Regions from separate parts of the Bacillus sp. z14 (2026) genome, predicted to be linked through region 4. Evidence: riboswitches for the same ligand, from Rfam matches in the RefSeq annotation. Region 4 holds a riboswitch; each other region holds the start of a gene.

Region 1 (3,440 bases), on a different contig from region 4:
ATCCCAACTGGCAAATCTGTTACAGGCGCAATCTTTAATTTAGGCTATTTGCCTGGCGGCGATAAAGAAATTATTACAACCGCTCCTACTACGATTCAGGCTGTAACGTCATTACTCAAAATTATGGAGCCTGAAGGCATCATAGTTCTTGTCATCTATCACGGTCATCCCGGCGGAGACATTGAACGTGACGAATTAATCAAATTCGTTACAGAGCTTCCACAGGATACGGCCCATGTGCTGGAATACCGATTTATGAATCAAAAAAACAATCCGCCATTTATTATCGCTATCGAAAAACGTTAAAAAAGTGTGAGCTTATGGATGCTCACACTTTTTATATATAATCATTTAAAGTTCTCAGGGGTAAAAAAGATCTGCGGTGTTCCCGTAATAGGATGAGGGCGACTTACCAAATCTACCTCGTATACAGATGAAAGCAATGTTTCATCATAAAGTAAATCTATTCCACCCTCCGCCACCTTCCTTCCATCCTTAAGCAAAGCACATCTATCTGCATATAAAGCTGCCATGTTTAAATCATGGAGGATGGCGACAATCGTCAGCCCATTTTGAAGCTGGAGCCTCTTTAATAAATTTAACAATTCGATTGTATGCTTTACATCCAGATGATTTGTAGGTTCATCGAGAAACAGGAGCTTTGGCTGCTGGGCCAAAGCCTTTGCTAAAAGGACACGTTGCTTTTCCCCTCCGCTTAATGACGAAAAGTATGTATACTTAAATTTCAGCGTGTTTGTCTGAGCAAGACACTCATCAACAATTGCGTAATCCTCACTACGGTAATGATTAAAAAATCCCTTCTCCTGATAAGGATACCTGCCTAATAGTACGATTTCTTCCACCGTAAAATCTATACCCACCATATGTTCCTGACTTAACACGGCAGCAATTTTAGCCAATTCTCCGGTTTTATAGGATGAGGTCCTTTTCCCATTAATGATTGAAGTCCCTTCTTTATATTCCATTTTTCCCAATATACTTTTAATCAATGTCGTCTTACCGCTTCCATTTGGACCAAGAAGAGCAAAAAATTCTCCGCTCTCAACCTTAATAGAAAAGTCCTGAAGCACTTGCTTATTTTTATGATAGCCTGCACTGAGGCTCTCTACGGTTAACATGTCAAATTCCTTCTTTTTATGCGTTCTTTAATCAGTAAGATTGTAAATACAGGTGCACCGATTAAGGCAGTAATGACACCGATTGGTAATTCCTGCGGGTTGATAATCGTACGTGCAATCAAGTCAGCCAATACGAGATATCCACCTCCAATAATCATGGATAATGGCAGTAAGTGGCGATGATCAGCACCAGCAAGAAGGCGAACAAGATGTGGAATAACCAGTCCAACAAAGCCAATAGCTCCTGATACGGCAACTGCTGCACCCGTTAATAGTCCAGCCCCGATAATAATGATTATTTTCTTTCGTTTCACATCGATACCATTATATTGAGCGGATTGATCTCCAAGAGCCATCCCATTTAGTTCACGATAATGATATAAAATTATGGAAGCTCCTATAATAAAAAAGGGAATCAATATACTGACGTGTCCCCAATTTTTCATAGCCACACTGCCCATCAGCCAGTTTAATACCTCCCTCATTTGATCTCCTGAGGATAGCGCAATGATAAGTGAGACCACAGCGCCAATGAATGAATTCATAATTATACCGGCTAAAATAATGGTCTCATTTGCATAGGTAACACTAGCTGCCTTTGTAATACCAAATACAATAAACAAGGTTATAAAACTAAACACGATTGCAACAAGCGGCAATGTGAACTGACCAAAAAGAGCAAATTCGATATTAAAGAATAGAACAATCACTGCCCCAACCGATGCACCGGAAGAAATTCCAATAGTATATGGATCAGCGAGTGGATTTTGCAAAAGCCCCTGAAAGGCAGCACCGGCAAGTGCCAGTGAGGCACCCACAAATAAAGCGATTAATACCCGGGGTAATCGTATATTCCAAATAATCATTTCTATATTTTTTGGACCGGTATAGAAGGATTCCTGGCCGGTCACGTTCTTCAAGAGAATCCCAAGAATATCTTTAAATGACATGTCCACGCTGCCTATAAACAGGCCGAGCAACGCAGCGAGCAGCAAAAACAGGATACTCCCAAAATAAATACCGGTTGTTCTATTTTTATTATTCATAACTTATACTTCAATTCCTCTTTACTCCTGGCGGCGAACCTCGGATTATTCATGCACTTTAAAACAAGATTATAAGCTACAACACATAAAAAATCCTTAGCTCAGGATGGTATTGAGCTAAGGATTCACTTTTTCACGCCTGTGAATACAATAAGCCTACTTTTCCCTCCGAAAAATAAGTACTAAAACTCTAAAAGCAGGTTTCCTGGCTTTTACTAAATCAGACTTGTGATTTAGTAAGTACAGTAGCGGGGGCTGCAACGGATTTGAACCGTTTTCCCTTTTACCCTCGTGTACCGAGGCACTTTTAAAGTGATTTATTAGATTTTATTCTTATTCTAATAGATTGATTGACTAATGGCAAATCCACTATTATTTCAACAGTTCTTTGGCAATTAATCTGAAGGAGTTTTCTTTAGCCTCGTATGAATGGGTGATTGTCACAAGCATAATTTCATCTGTAAAGAAGCGTTCACTCAGCTCTCTAATTTTTTCTCCAATCATTTTAGGAGAACCGATAATCATCTTGCTTCTGTTGTAATCAATCCGAGCTTTCTCAAACTGCGATAATGACATTTCATGAATTTCTTTTGGGTGAGGTGTTCCCTCTCTTATAATTCCCTGTGAAAGAAACAGCATCGATAAATCCAATGAACCAGCCAGATATTCTGCCTCTTCGTCCGATTCCGCACAAACTGTAAATACAGTAACCATACCTGATGGATTCTGTACTAACTCTGTAGGTCGAAATGCTTCATGGTAATGCTTCATATTTTCTTCAGCATATTCACTGTTAATAAACAAAGCAAAATTATAGGGTATACCCTTATGAGCTGCAAGAGCTGCGCTAGATGAACTAGATCCAAGCATCCACAATTCCGGCGGAGATGTAATGGTAGGTGTCGCCGATAACCCATATAGAGGATGCAATTCCGGTATTTGATCATAGAGATACCAGGATAACTCATCTACCTGGTCAGGAAAACGATGCAGTTCCTGTACTCTCCCCTCCTGCAACGCTCGCGTTGCTCTTGGCATCCCTCCAGGAGCCCTGCCGATTCCCAAATCTATTCTTCCTGGAGCTAAACCAGATAATACTCTGAAGTTTTCAGCTACTTTATAAGCACTGTAGTGAGGCAGCATAACACCGCCTGTTCCAACTCTTATTTTATCTGTTTGAGCAGCAATCCATGTTGCCAATATCTCAGGCGAAGATCCTGCCAAGCCTTGACTATCATGATGCTCGCTGACCCAA
Region 2 (3,440 bases), on a different contig from region 4:
CACTGGTTGGCGATCATCCAAGTGTTCATATAAATAAAAAAGATATCGTTTCAAAGACACCTTTTGTAGATCGTGCTTCCGTACTGTTAAATACGAGCTTCACAGGGGAACACTGCTTTACGGGCACTTCCTCTGGTTCTAGAATGAATTTGATGAATCTATTGTTATCCTTTCAGGTTATTCATGAAGCCTACAGCAATGGGAGTAAATCAATCGGTTATGCAACCCCTTATCGTGCGCAGGCACAATTGATGGAAACATTAATTAAAGATCTATATGAGGAAGAGAACGGCCTGCATGATATATTGGCTGCCACTGTCCATCGTTTCCAGGGAAGTGAACGGGAAGTAATGGTATTTGATAGTGTAGATAGTTATCCGCAAAATCGGGCAGGGATGCTTTTAACGGGCAGGGAAAGTGAACGGCTGTTAAATGTTGCAATTACCAGAACAAAAGGGAAACTGATTCATGTCAGCGATGTGGAGTTTATAGAATCAAAAGTTTCGCATACAAAAACTCTTCATCAGCTCGTTCAATATCAAATGAAACGGAATCAAATGGTCAATATGGATCAAATAGGCAAATGGATTGCCAACCATCATCCAAAATTACAATGGATTTATGCAAGAAATTTGGAAGGGTTCTATCAGGATTTAAAAAAAGCCCAATCTTCCATTATCCTTTCCTTGCCAAATTCCAGTGTGTTATCATCGGATTTTGTTCAAAGAGTGAAGACGAGGAACTCAAGAACAAGACTGATGATGTATTCTCCAGATTCCCATTCCTATTTGGATCCGGATATCCATCTTCAGAATGGGCCAAGCTTCACATTTGTCATCCTTGACCAAAAAGTATTGTGGTTGGGGGTTCCTCTTGAAGCCAATAAACGTGTTCATCCGCCATACATTGGAATTCGATTGGAATCCGAAGCATTTATCAATCAATTTCTCCAGCAATTGCCTAAATAAATTGTCGGAATTTTAGTTGCTATTTTCACATATAAGATTTATAATTCTATATGTTGTTATCATTTTATATCTAAAATACTATATATTGATTTTAACGTGTTTAAGGTGTCGTATTACGACTTAATAGGGAATCCGGTTAAAATCCGGAACTGTACCCGCAACTGTAAATGCTGATGAAATAAGTAAACCACTGTAGAGAAATCTATGGGAAGGACTTAGAGTAAAGCGAAGCATGAGTCAGGAGACCTGCCTTTTTCACTGGTTTGCCTTTATCGGGAGCAATGAGGGTGGAACGGATGAAATAGCAATATTGAACAGTTCAATCTTGTTATTATTTCTTTTCCCATTGCTTATTTTTAGGCAATGGGATTTTTTGCGTGGAGGGAACAGACGTTTTTAATCGATTTATCGGCAAACAATAAGGGGGAAATTAGTATGGCAGTATCTTACGAATCAAACTATGCAAGTCTGGAAGTCATAAATTTAAAAAGCATAGAAACATACATAAAGGAATGTGTTAGTTCCTATACATCTATTTATTCAGCAGAGGAATACTTAGAAAAAATCAAGACAGCACTTGAGTATAAGTCTGACTATAGCAAGAAAGAGTTGGTGAATTTACTGGTACTAAGCGCCGTAGAGCGTATCTCTGCTGATGAGCCTGATTGGACATTTGTGGCGGCAACTATTTATTTAGACCAGTTATATGATAAAGCTTCAAAAAGCCGGGGATATGATTTAACACACAAATATGGGAGCTTTCATCAGCTTGTTGAACTATTGACTGATATGGGGATTTATAATCCAGCATTGTTAAATGAATATACGGAAGACGAAATCAATGAACTCGAAGCAGTCATCGATTCATCAAAAGATCAGTTGTTTACGTATATTGGCATTCGGACGCTGGCAGATCGCTATTTAGCCAAATCTCATCATGGAAGCTTATATGAACTTCCTCAGGAACGGTTTATGATTATTGCCATGACATTAATGATGAATGAGCCTAAAGAACAGCGAATCAAATTAATAAGAGAAGCATATTGGGCCTTATCCAATCTATATATGACGGTGGCAACTCCTACGCTTGCTAATGCTGGGAAAAGCTATGGCCAATTATCCAGTTGTTTTATCGATACTGTTGATGATAGTTTGCAAGGTATCTATGATTCAAACACCGATATTGCCAATCTATCTAAAAATGGCGGAGGAATAGGTGTTTATTTAGGGAAAATTAGAGCGCGAGGCAGTGATATTAAAGGATTTAAGGGTGTTTCCTCAGGAGTTATACCATGGATGAAGCAATTAAATAATACCGCCGTCAGTGTGGACCAACTGGGCCAAAGACAGGGTGCCATTGCAGTTTATCTGGATGTTTGGCATAAGGATATATTTGCCTTCCTCGAAGCGCGTTTAAATAATGGGGATGAACGTTTTCGAACGCATGATTTATTTACTGGTGTTTGCATTCCGGATTTATTTATGGAAATGGTCAAGGAGCGGGGTACCTGGTATTTATTTGATCCGCATGAAGTAAGAAAAGTAATGGGATATTCTCTTGAAGATTATTTTGATGAAGAAGCAGGGGATGGCCAATTCAGACAAAAATATACTGAATGTATCAATCATCCGCAGCTTTCCAAAAAAGAAATACCTGCCATTGAAGTGTTTAAGGCGATCATGATTTCTCAGCTTGAAACAGGAACACCTTATATGTTTTATCGGGATACGGTCAACCGCTCTAATGCTAATCGCCATAAAGGAATGATATATTGCAGTAATTTATGTACGGAAATTATGCAAAATCAAAGTGCTACCAAAGTTATTGAACAAAGAACCGAGGATGGGAAAATTATTATTGAAAAAACACCGGGTGACTTTGTTGTATGTAATCTTTCGTCTATCTCCCTTGCCAAAGCTGTAAAGGAAGATGTCCTTGAACGCTTAATTAAGATACAGGTGAGAATGCTTGATAATGTCATTGATTTAAATAATATCCCGGTCATTCAGGCAAATATAACGAATAAAAATTATCGTGCTATAGGACTTGGGACATTTGGCTGGCATCATTTATTAGCACTTGAGGGCATTGCCTGGGAATCAGAGAAAGCCGTTGAGTACTGTAACCGATTATACGAAAAAATCGCTTATTTAACGATTAAATCAAGTGTGGATTTAGCTGGTGAAAAAGGTGCTTACCCATTTTTTGAAGGATCTGATTGGGAGACCGGATCTTATTTTGACCAAAGAGGCTATGATTCAGATGCTTGGAGTCAATTGAAAAATAGAGTGCATACATCCGGAATTCGAAATGGCTATCTTATGGCCGTAGCACCAAATTCTTCAACTGCGATTATTGCCGGTTCTACATCCGGAATTGATCCAATTTTCAGAAGGGAATATTCCGAAGAGAAGAAGAATTACCGTATTCCAGTGACTGCACCTGACTTGAATCTGGAGACAATGTGGTAT
Region 3 (3,440 bases), on a different contig from region 4:
TATCGAAGCATCTTCCCACGGTTCTGATTTCTCTTATGAGTCAATCCTTTCTGTTGATCCAGAAGTATTGTTAATTATCGACCGTACTGCTTCTGATGTAGAAACAATTAAAAAAGATATTGAAAATGATATTATCAAAAAAACCAGTGCTTACAAAGAAGGCAAAATTGTCTACTTAGACGGTGTTAACTGGTACTTCTCAAGTAACGGTGTAACGACTGAAGCAGAAAAATTAGATGAAATCTTAAATGAATTAAAATAATCTTCATAACAAGGAGCATGTCTCAAGTGGGGCATGCTCCTTTAATAAGGGGCGATTATGTATGTTTGTTCAAATCCGTAAGTGGATAGTGACAGAGGGAAATTCAGACAAGATATTGGAACGCTTCAAAAAGAAGCCAGATCAAGGTCCGTCGTTAATTGAGCAGCGTGAAGGCTTTATAAGTCGGGAGTTATTAGTGAAAAAAACAACGCGTGGGGAAGAAGAAGTTGTCATGATTATCCGCTGGGAATCAGAGGAAGCATGGAAAGCATGGGAAAAGAGCCCTGAGCATATCGCTGGCCATAAAGCGAAAATCAAGGAGCACGGAGGTAAGCCCCCAAAGCCAGAATACGTAATCAATATGGAACATGGCAATTACCTTGTAGTCGAATAATAAAAAACAAAACGCCCCTACCTGAAAGGGCGTTTGTTTTATAATGTAAACCTTATTTCAGGTTAGAAAAGAAGCGTTACAGAATAATGGACAGCATTTGCGATTTGAACTGATAGGAGTATTTATCATTTTTAAAATTCAAAAGTTGGTGTGGACTCATCCATTATTTTAAAGGTGTATCCCTTATGTTTCAGACGGCGAATGATTTCCGGAAGCCCATCCACGATTGTTGTATTGCCGTTAAAATCATGCAGGAGGATATAGAGATTTTCTTTTTCACCTACCCCTTGCATAATTAATTTAAGTAATTTTTTTTCTGGAATTGGAGGATTTAATCCATCGTTAGCATCGCAGTTCCAATCATAATATTTATATCCTCTTTTTATTACCTCAGTCTTTAATTGATCCATTAAATCAGTCCCGGCATATTGTTTTGCGACATAGTTATTGGAGCCGCCGGGGAATCGTAGGATTTTCGGGCTTACGCCTACTTCCCTTTCCAAAAATTCTTCCAGTTGAGTAATGTCTTTAAAAAAAGTATCCTTGGATCGATAGATTTTGGAATAATTATGAGAATAGGAATGCAGTCCAAGAGCGTGTCCATTTTTTACGATATCTTTATATAAATACATATGTCCCGGGCTGGCTGTTCCCGTTACAAAAAAGGTTGCCTTAACATCCTGAACTTTGAGGATATCGAGGATTTCCTGTGTGATGTTTGAGGGACCATCATCAAAACTGAGGTAGGCTGTCTTTGCAAATGTTTCAGATGGAATAAGAAGCTGGATAATGAGCAATGTGAGAACAGATAGAGTACGCATAATAAACTCCTATGGATTAAGTGATTTTAATATAGTTTTTGATTCTTGTTAAAAAATATTCCTAAACGGAGTTGAATAATTGGGTAAAATGTTTAATAAAGAGATTGAACATGTATAATAGACATAAGCATTTTAGAAAGGTTGATAAAGATGATCGAGATACAAAGTTATACAGTTGAGAAACTGGAAGACCCGTTTGGTATCCTTTCTGGAGAAAGGTTCGAATATGTACTGGAGATTTCCGTTCCCGAGGAAGATGAACTATATACCGATAAGGGTCTTCTGTTGCGTGTTATATATGTAATGGATGAAAATCAGGACCAAATTTCAAAATATGAGTTTATAGAAAGTGAAACACAAAGTATTTTGGATTTTGAGCTTGAGGAAGATGAATTATCGATGGTTTTACAATTTTGCAGGGAACATACTGATGTTGAATATGAAGAAGAATGAAGATAGCTGATTATATAAAAAATATAAATATTGAATAGTGTAAGAGTGCCTTATTTATTAGGATAATAGGGAAACCGGTGCAAATCCGGTGCAGCCCCCGCTACTGTATACGCGGATGAAATGATTTGTAAACCACCGGCTCTTTGTTTAGAGCATGGGAAGGTAAATCAGAGTAAATTGATGCGTCAGCCAGGAGACCTGCTCTTTCTTTTGTATGTACTATTTTTCGGAGGGAAAAGTAGGCGTCCAATCCTGTTATTTTAATGTGGATTTTCGCCTTAGCTTTTTTCGAGCTAAGGCTTTTTTATTATGTTGGAAAGGGGAATAACTATGCTAAAAAAGCAAAACTATTTATTTTTATTTATGCTAATGCTTACGCTATCTATGTTAATGTTTGGGTGTTCGTCAACTGAAGATGACTCAAACCAGAAGAAAGAGGTTTCTGAATCAACGTCCACAGCCTTTCCTGTTGAGGTAAGGGATGGATCCGGAGAAAGCATCAAGATTGAGGAAAAGCCGGACACGATCGTATCCTTGCTGCCAAGCAATACTGAAACGGCCTATGCACTAGGTCTTGGAGAGAAAATCATTGGTGTATCAGATTATTGTAATTTTCCTACAGAAGCTGCTGACAAACCTAAGGTCGGCGGGTTAGAAATCAATATTGAAAAAGTGTTGGAATTAAATCCGGATCTTTTATTGCTTTCTGCCAGTCATTTTAATAATGCTAAGGATACCATTAAACAATTCCAGACAGCTGGTATTGATGTTATTATCGTACCTGACGCCAATTCGTTTGATGGTGCATATGGAACAATTGAATTGATTGCTAAAGCAACCGGAACATCAGACAAAGCTGATGAAATTATTTCGGATATGAAAAAAGAAGTAGCAGAAATTAAAGAGAAAGCAAGTGCTATAAAAGATAAGAAGAAGGTTTGGATTGAAGTATCTTCCTCACCGGATTTATATACAGCGGCTAACGGAACCTATATAGACGAAATGCTTGATATCATTCAGGCAGAGAATATTGCCGCTGATCAAGAGGGTTGGGTAACAATGAATGAAGAACAAGTCATTGATCGCAATCCTGATGTTATTCTTACTACATATGGCTATTATATTGAAAATCCAGAAGAAAAGGTATATGGAAGAAAAGCTTGGTCCGAGGTACCTGCCGTTCAAAATAAGCAGGTTTATGATGTAGATAATGACACAGTGTCAAGACCGGGACCACGTTTAACAGAAGGCTTGCAATTGATAGCTGAAAAAATCTATCCTGAAATATTTAAATAAACATTTTCATTTAAGAGCCGTGCCCATTTTACTTTGGGAGGCTCTTTTTTTGTCGAAGAAAATAAATTAAATTTTCTAACAATTTTGTTGAAATTTCCCTTTTGAGTAGGTATGATGATACCAATACGTATTCGTACTCACACATGGGATTGGAATGATAAGAATGTTATATGTAAATGACCTGCCGACCGAAGCAAGAGATAAAATGCTATAT
Region 4 (3,440 bases):
GAAGCCATTGGACGGCCGATTACCGTTAATGATATAGAGATAGTCACATGGGTACTCAGAACTGCCGGGCAGAATGTATCAGCTGTTCAATTTACACGCAGTTTAGCTGAATGGGATACGGCAGCTGCACAAATGGCCAGGTTCAATGAGGATTATGATTTGTATTTGACGCCGGCAACAGCTTTCTCAGCTCCAAAGGTGGGCGAATTGACGCATACGGATGAACAGAGCTTGCAGTTATTGAAAGTAAATGAACTAAAACCCTCTGAACAGTTAGCAATGGTCTATGAAATGTTTAAACCAAGTTTAACGTATACGCCTTTTACACAGTTGGCGAACATCATCGGACAGCCTGCGATTAGCTTGCCTGTTCATATGACAGATTCTGGCTTACCCCTTGGAGTGCAATTGATGGCTCCAAAGGGAAGGGAAGATTGGCTTCTTAAAATAGGAGCGTTGTTAGAGCAATCCGATATATGGGTTGGACAGAAAGGGAATCCATATATTGGATGGCGATAAAAGTGATAGATCGACTAGAAGATGCGTGTAATTCAGTTGGTCAATTAAAACAGTCATTTCACTTGTTTATATTTATGAGAATTCCTATATATCGAAAATATCTTCCGTTTACATTTTCAACATGATATATTAATAATACGAAAATTTAAAACAATCATAAGTGCTCACTATTGTGAGGTAAAAGGGAATCCAGTGTAAATCTGGAACAGCCCCCGCTACTGTAAGAGCTGATGAAATCACGTGACCACCTTTAAATGAGGGAAGGTGTGAGAGTAAAGTGAAGCTCAGAGTCAGGAAACCTGCTTATGAATGTGTATTGCTTACTTTTCGGTGGGAAAAGGGATGGCGAACGTAGAGATGATTGTGTCTTTGCGCTGATTTTGACAGCGTTTTTTTGTCTGTGCATGAATCAAGCCTGTTTTCCTTAACCGGGAAGACAGGCTTTTTTATGTTTAATATTTCAGCGTGAATTCGCTAAATATAATAAATTTTGGAAAAGGGAGAATAGTGAGATGAAAAAGATTGCAAGCTTATCACTTTTGGTGTTCTTATCCGTTTTTGCATTGTTTGCATGCGGAAATGATGAGACAGTAAATAACCAGAAAAATGAAACAAACCAGGAAACTAGCGAGTATCCGAAAACACTGACAGATGGTCGTGGAGAAAAGGTAACAATAAAAGAAAAACCTTCAAGGATTGTTTCAACAACGTTGGCCATTGATGAATATTTATTGCCATTGGCAGAAGAGGAACGGATTGCAGCGGTTACGAAAATGTCGACAGACTCAGGGATTTCGAATGTAGCAGATCTAACAGATGGAATTGATACAAAAATTGAATCAGTTACATCTGAATTGGTGCTGTCACTTCAGCCTGATTTAGTGCTGATTCCTTCCTATGTAGATCCTGAGGTTCTTAAACAAATTGATGCTGCAGACATCACCACCTACCAACTTAAAGATGATTCCTCTATATCAGGTGTATTGGAGGGTCTAATGGAGGTTGGTACCATTGTTGGCGAAGAAGATAAAGCAGAAGAAATCATAGCTGATGTCAAAAAGAGGATGTCAGATTTACAAACGAAAGCAAAAGCACAAACAGATAAAAAACGAGTGGTTTACTGGACACAGCAAAATTCTTCAGTTACTGAGAATACTACAATAGGAGAAATCATCACCTTAGCAGGCGGGATAAATGCCATTACAGAAGCGGGCATTACCGGTGAAGAGTATCCTGATTATCCGAATCTTTCAAAGGAAAAATTAGTTGAGTTAAATCCAGATGTGATTATTACAAGTGATTGGCAGTATGATGGCTCAAAAGCAACATTCGTCGAGGAATGGAAAAAGGATCCGGCTCTTAAAAATGTGAAGGCCTTTAAGAATAATGAAGTGCATGTAATAGACAGTGCAAATTTAACAACGGCATCCCATTTTGTGATTGAGGGAGCAGAAGATATTTATAAAGTTCTTTATGGAGAATAATATGGCTTTTAAACAGTCTAAACAGGTACTTATTTTCATAATCCTGATTTGTTCCTTGCTCGCATCGTTGCTTTTAGCAACGATGTATGGCGGGGTCATCGTTCCATTTACGGAAACTGTGAAAGTATTACTCTCATTGCTTCCGTTTATAGAGTTTGACTATAACCCGATGTATGAAACAATCCTCGTTCAGATTCGCCTGGGGCGGGTTGTTGTAGCTGGATTAGTTGGGGCAGGTCTGGCTATATCGGGAGTTGTGATGCAAAGTGTTTTTCGCAACCCGATGGCTGATCCGGGAATTATTGGTGTATCTTCAGGCGGAGCGTTCGGAGGAGTGCTGGCCATCTATTTTGGTTTGTCAGCTGTCCATTCTCTTTTCGTCCCGTTAATGGGGTTTATCCTGGCTGCCTTGACACTGTTTACAATCTATTTGATTGCGACGAACAATGGAAAAACTTCAGTGTTGACGTTGCTACTGACGGGTATTGCGATTAGTTCATTTTTGTCAGCCAGTACTTCCCTGCTGATCTCTTTTTCGAATGCAGGAGTAATGCAGCAGATTGTCCAATGGATGATGGGAAACTTAAACGGGCGTGATTGGAGTCATGTGCAACTATTGATTGTCCCTGTTTTATTTTCGATTTGTCTCTTTTTGTACTATGCAAACGACTTGGATATCTTTCTGCTGGGTGAAGAACAGGCACAAAATATGGGGATTTCTGTTCAGCGAACCCGTAATCTGTTGTTAATTACTGCTTCATTAGTGACTGGAATGAGTGTTTCATTAACAGGAGCCATCGGATTTGTTGGTTTGATTGTCCCTCATATGATCCGTATGATCATTGGGCCCTCCCATTGGAATTTGCTGTTGGCCAGTGCCCTTGGGGGAGCGAGCTTCTTAATTATAGCTGATTTAATCTCCCGTTTGGCCATCAGGCCTGCTGAGATTCAAATCGGTATTATCACTGCTTTTTTCGGCGCTCCGTTTTTCCTTTATTTAATTTTAAAGAATAAAAAGAAGGGGGAACTATGAGATGGCAGCTGTTTTGAATGTGGAGAAACTCAGCTTTAGTCGTGGGAAGCAGGTGATTTTAAAAGCAATGGATATCTCTTTGGAAACTAACCAGTTCACTTGCTTGATTGGTCCGAATGGTACCGGAAAATCTACTTTGCTTCGTTTAATGGCTGGATTGTTAAAGCCAACTGCAGGTTCAATAGAATTCAAGAATCAAACTCTCTCTGAGATGACTACTCTTGAAGTGGCCAAAGCCATCACCTATATGCCACAAAGCACGGTCCTTGACTATGAATTTACAGTGAGTCAGGTAGTACTTATGGGAAGGCATCCGCATCGGAAGAAATGGCAATTCTCACAAAAAGATGATACTCAACTGGCAGAGAAAGCGATGAAACAAACAGGAATTCATCATTTGAGAG

What was found. A riboswitch is a leader RNA that binds a small molecule or an ion and turns the genes downstream of it on or off. The one in region 4 is predicted to bind cobalamin.
Region 1: linked by a shared signal. The riboswitch ahead of AC4G3O_RS16190 (FecCD family ABC transporter permease) and the one ahead of AC4G3O_RS10505 (ABC transporter substrate-binding protein) in region 4 are both predicted to bind cobalamin.
Region 2: linked by a shared signal. The riboswitch ahead of AC4G3O_RS01320 (ribonucleoside-diphosphate reductase subunit alpha) and the one ahead of AC4G3O_RS10505 (ABC transporter substrate-binding protein) in region 4 are both predicted to bind cobalamin.
Region 3: linked by a shared signal. The riboswitch ahead of AC4G3O_RS11135 (ABC transporter substrate-binding protein) and the one ahead of AC4G3O_RS10505 (ABC transporter substrate-binding protein) in region 4 are both predicted to bind cobalamin.

The regions. Positions count from the first base shown of each region.
Region 1 is NZ_JBZFQK010000005.1:217,778-221,217, forward strand. It holds gene mnmM (tRNA 5-(aminomethyl)-2-thiouridylate-methyltransferase MnmM) at 1-306, shown strand, start outside; gene AC4G3O_RS16185 (ABC transporter ATP-binding protein) at 348-1,139, opposite strand; gene AC4G3O_RS16190 (FecCD family ABC transporter permease) at 1,133-2,185, opposite strand; cobalamin riboswitch at 2,364-2,509, opposite strand; gene AC4G3O_RS16195 (LLM class flavin-dependent oxidoreductase) at 2,558-3,440, opposite strand, start outside.
Region 2 is NZ_JBZFQK010000001.1:296,284-299,723, reverse strand. It holds gene AC4G3O_RS01325 (DEAD/DEAH box helicase) at 1-968, shown strand, start outside; cobalamin riboswitch at 1,055-1,236, shown strand; gene AC4G3O_RS01320 (ribonucleoside-diphosphate reductase subunit alpha) at 1,404-3,440, shown strand, end outside.
Region 3 is NZ_JBZFQK010000003.1:20,752-24,191, reverse strand. It holds gene AC4G3O_RS11155 (siderophore ABC transporter substrate-binding protein) at 1-262, shown strand, start outside; gene AC4G3O_RS11150 (antibiotic biosynthesis monooxygenase family protein) at 324-656, shown strand; gene AC4G3O_RS11145 (polysaccharide deacetylase family protein) at 788-1,477, opposite strand; gene AC4G3O_RS11140 (DUF6509 family protein) at 1,628-1,930, shown strand; cobalamin riboswitch at 1,957-2,150, shown strand; gene AC4G3O_RS11135 (ABC transporter substrate-binding protein) at 2,261-3,226, shown strand; gene AC4G3O_RS11130 (TetR/AcrR family transcriptional regulator) at 3,381-3,440, shown strand, end outside.
Region 4 is NZ_JBZFQK010000002.1:913,763-917,202, forward strand. It holds gene AC4G3O_RS10500 (amidase) at 1-519, shown strand, start outside; cobalamin riboswitch at 661-840, shown strand; gene AC4G3O_RS10505 (ABC transporter substrate-binding protein) at 1,032-2,003, shown strand; gene AC4G3O_RS10510 (FecCD family ABC transporter permease) at 2,005-3,036, shown strand; gene AC4G3O_RS10515 (ABC transporter ATP-binding protein) at 3,038-3,440, shown strand, end outside.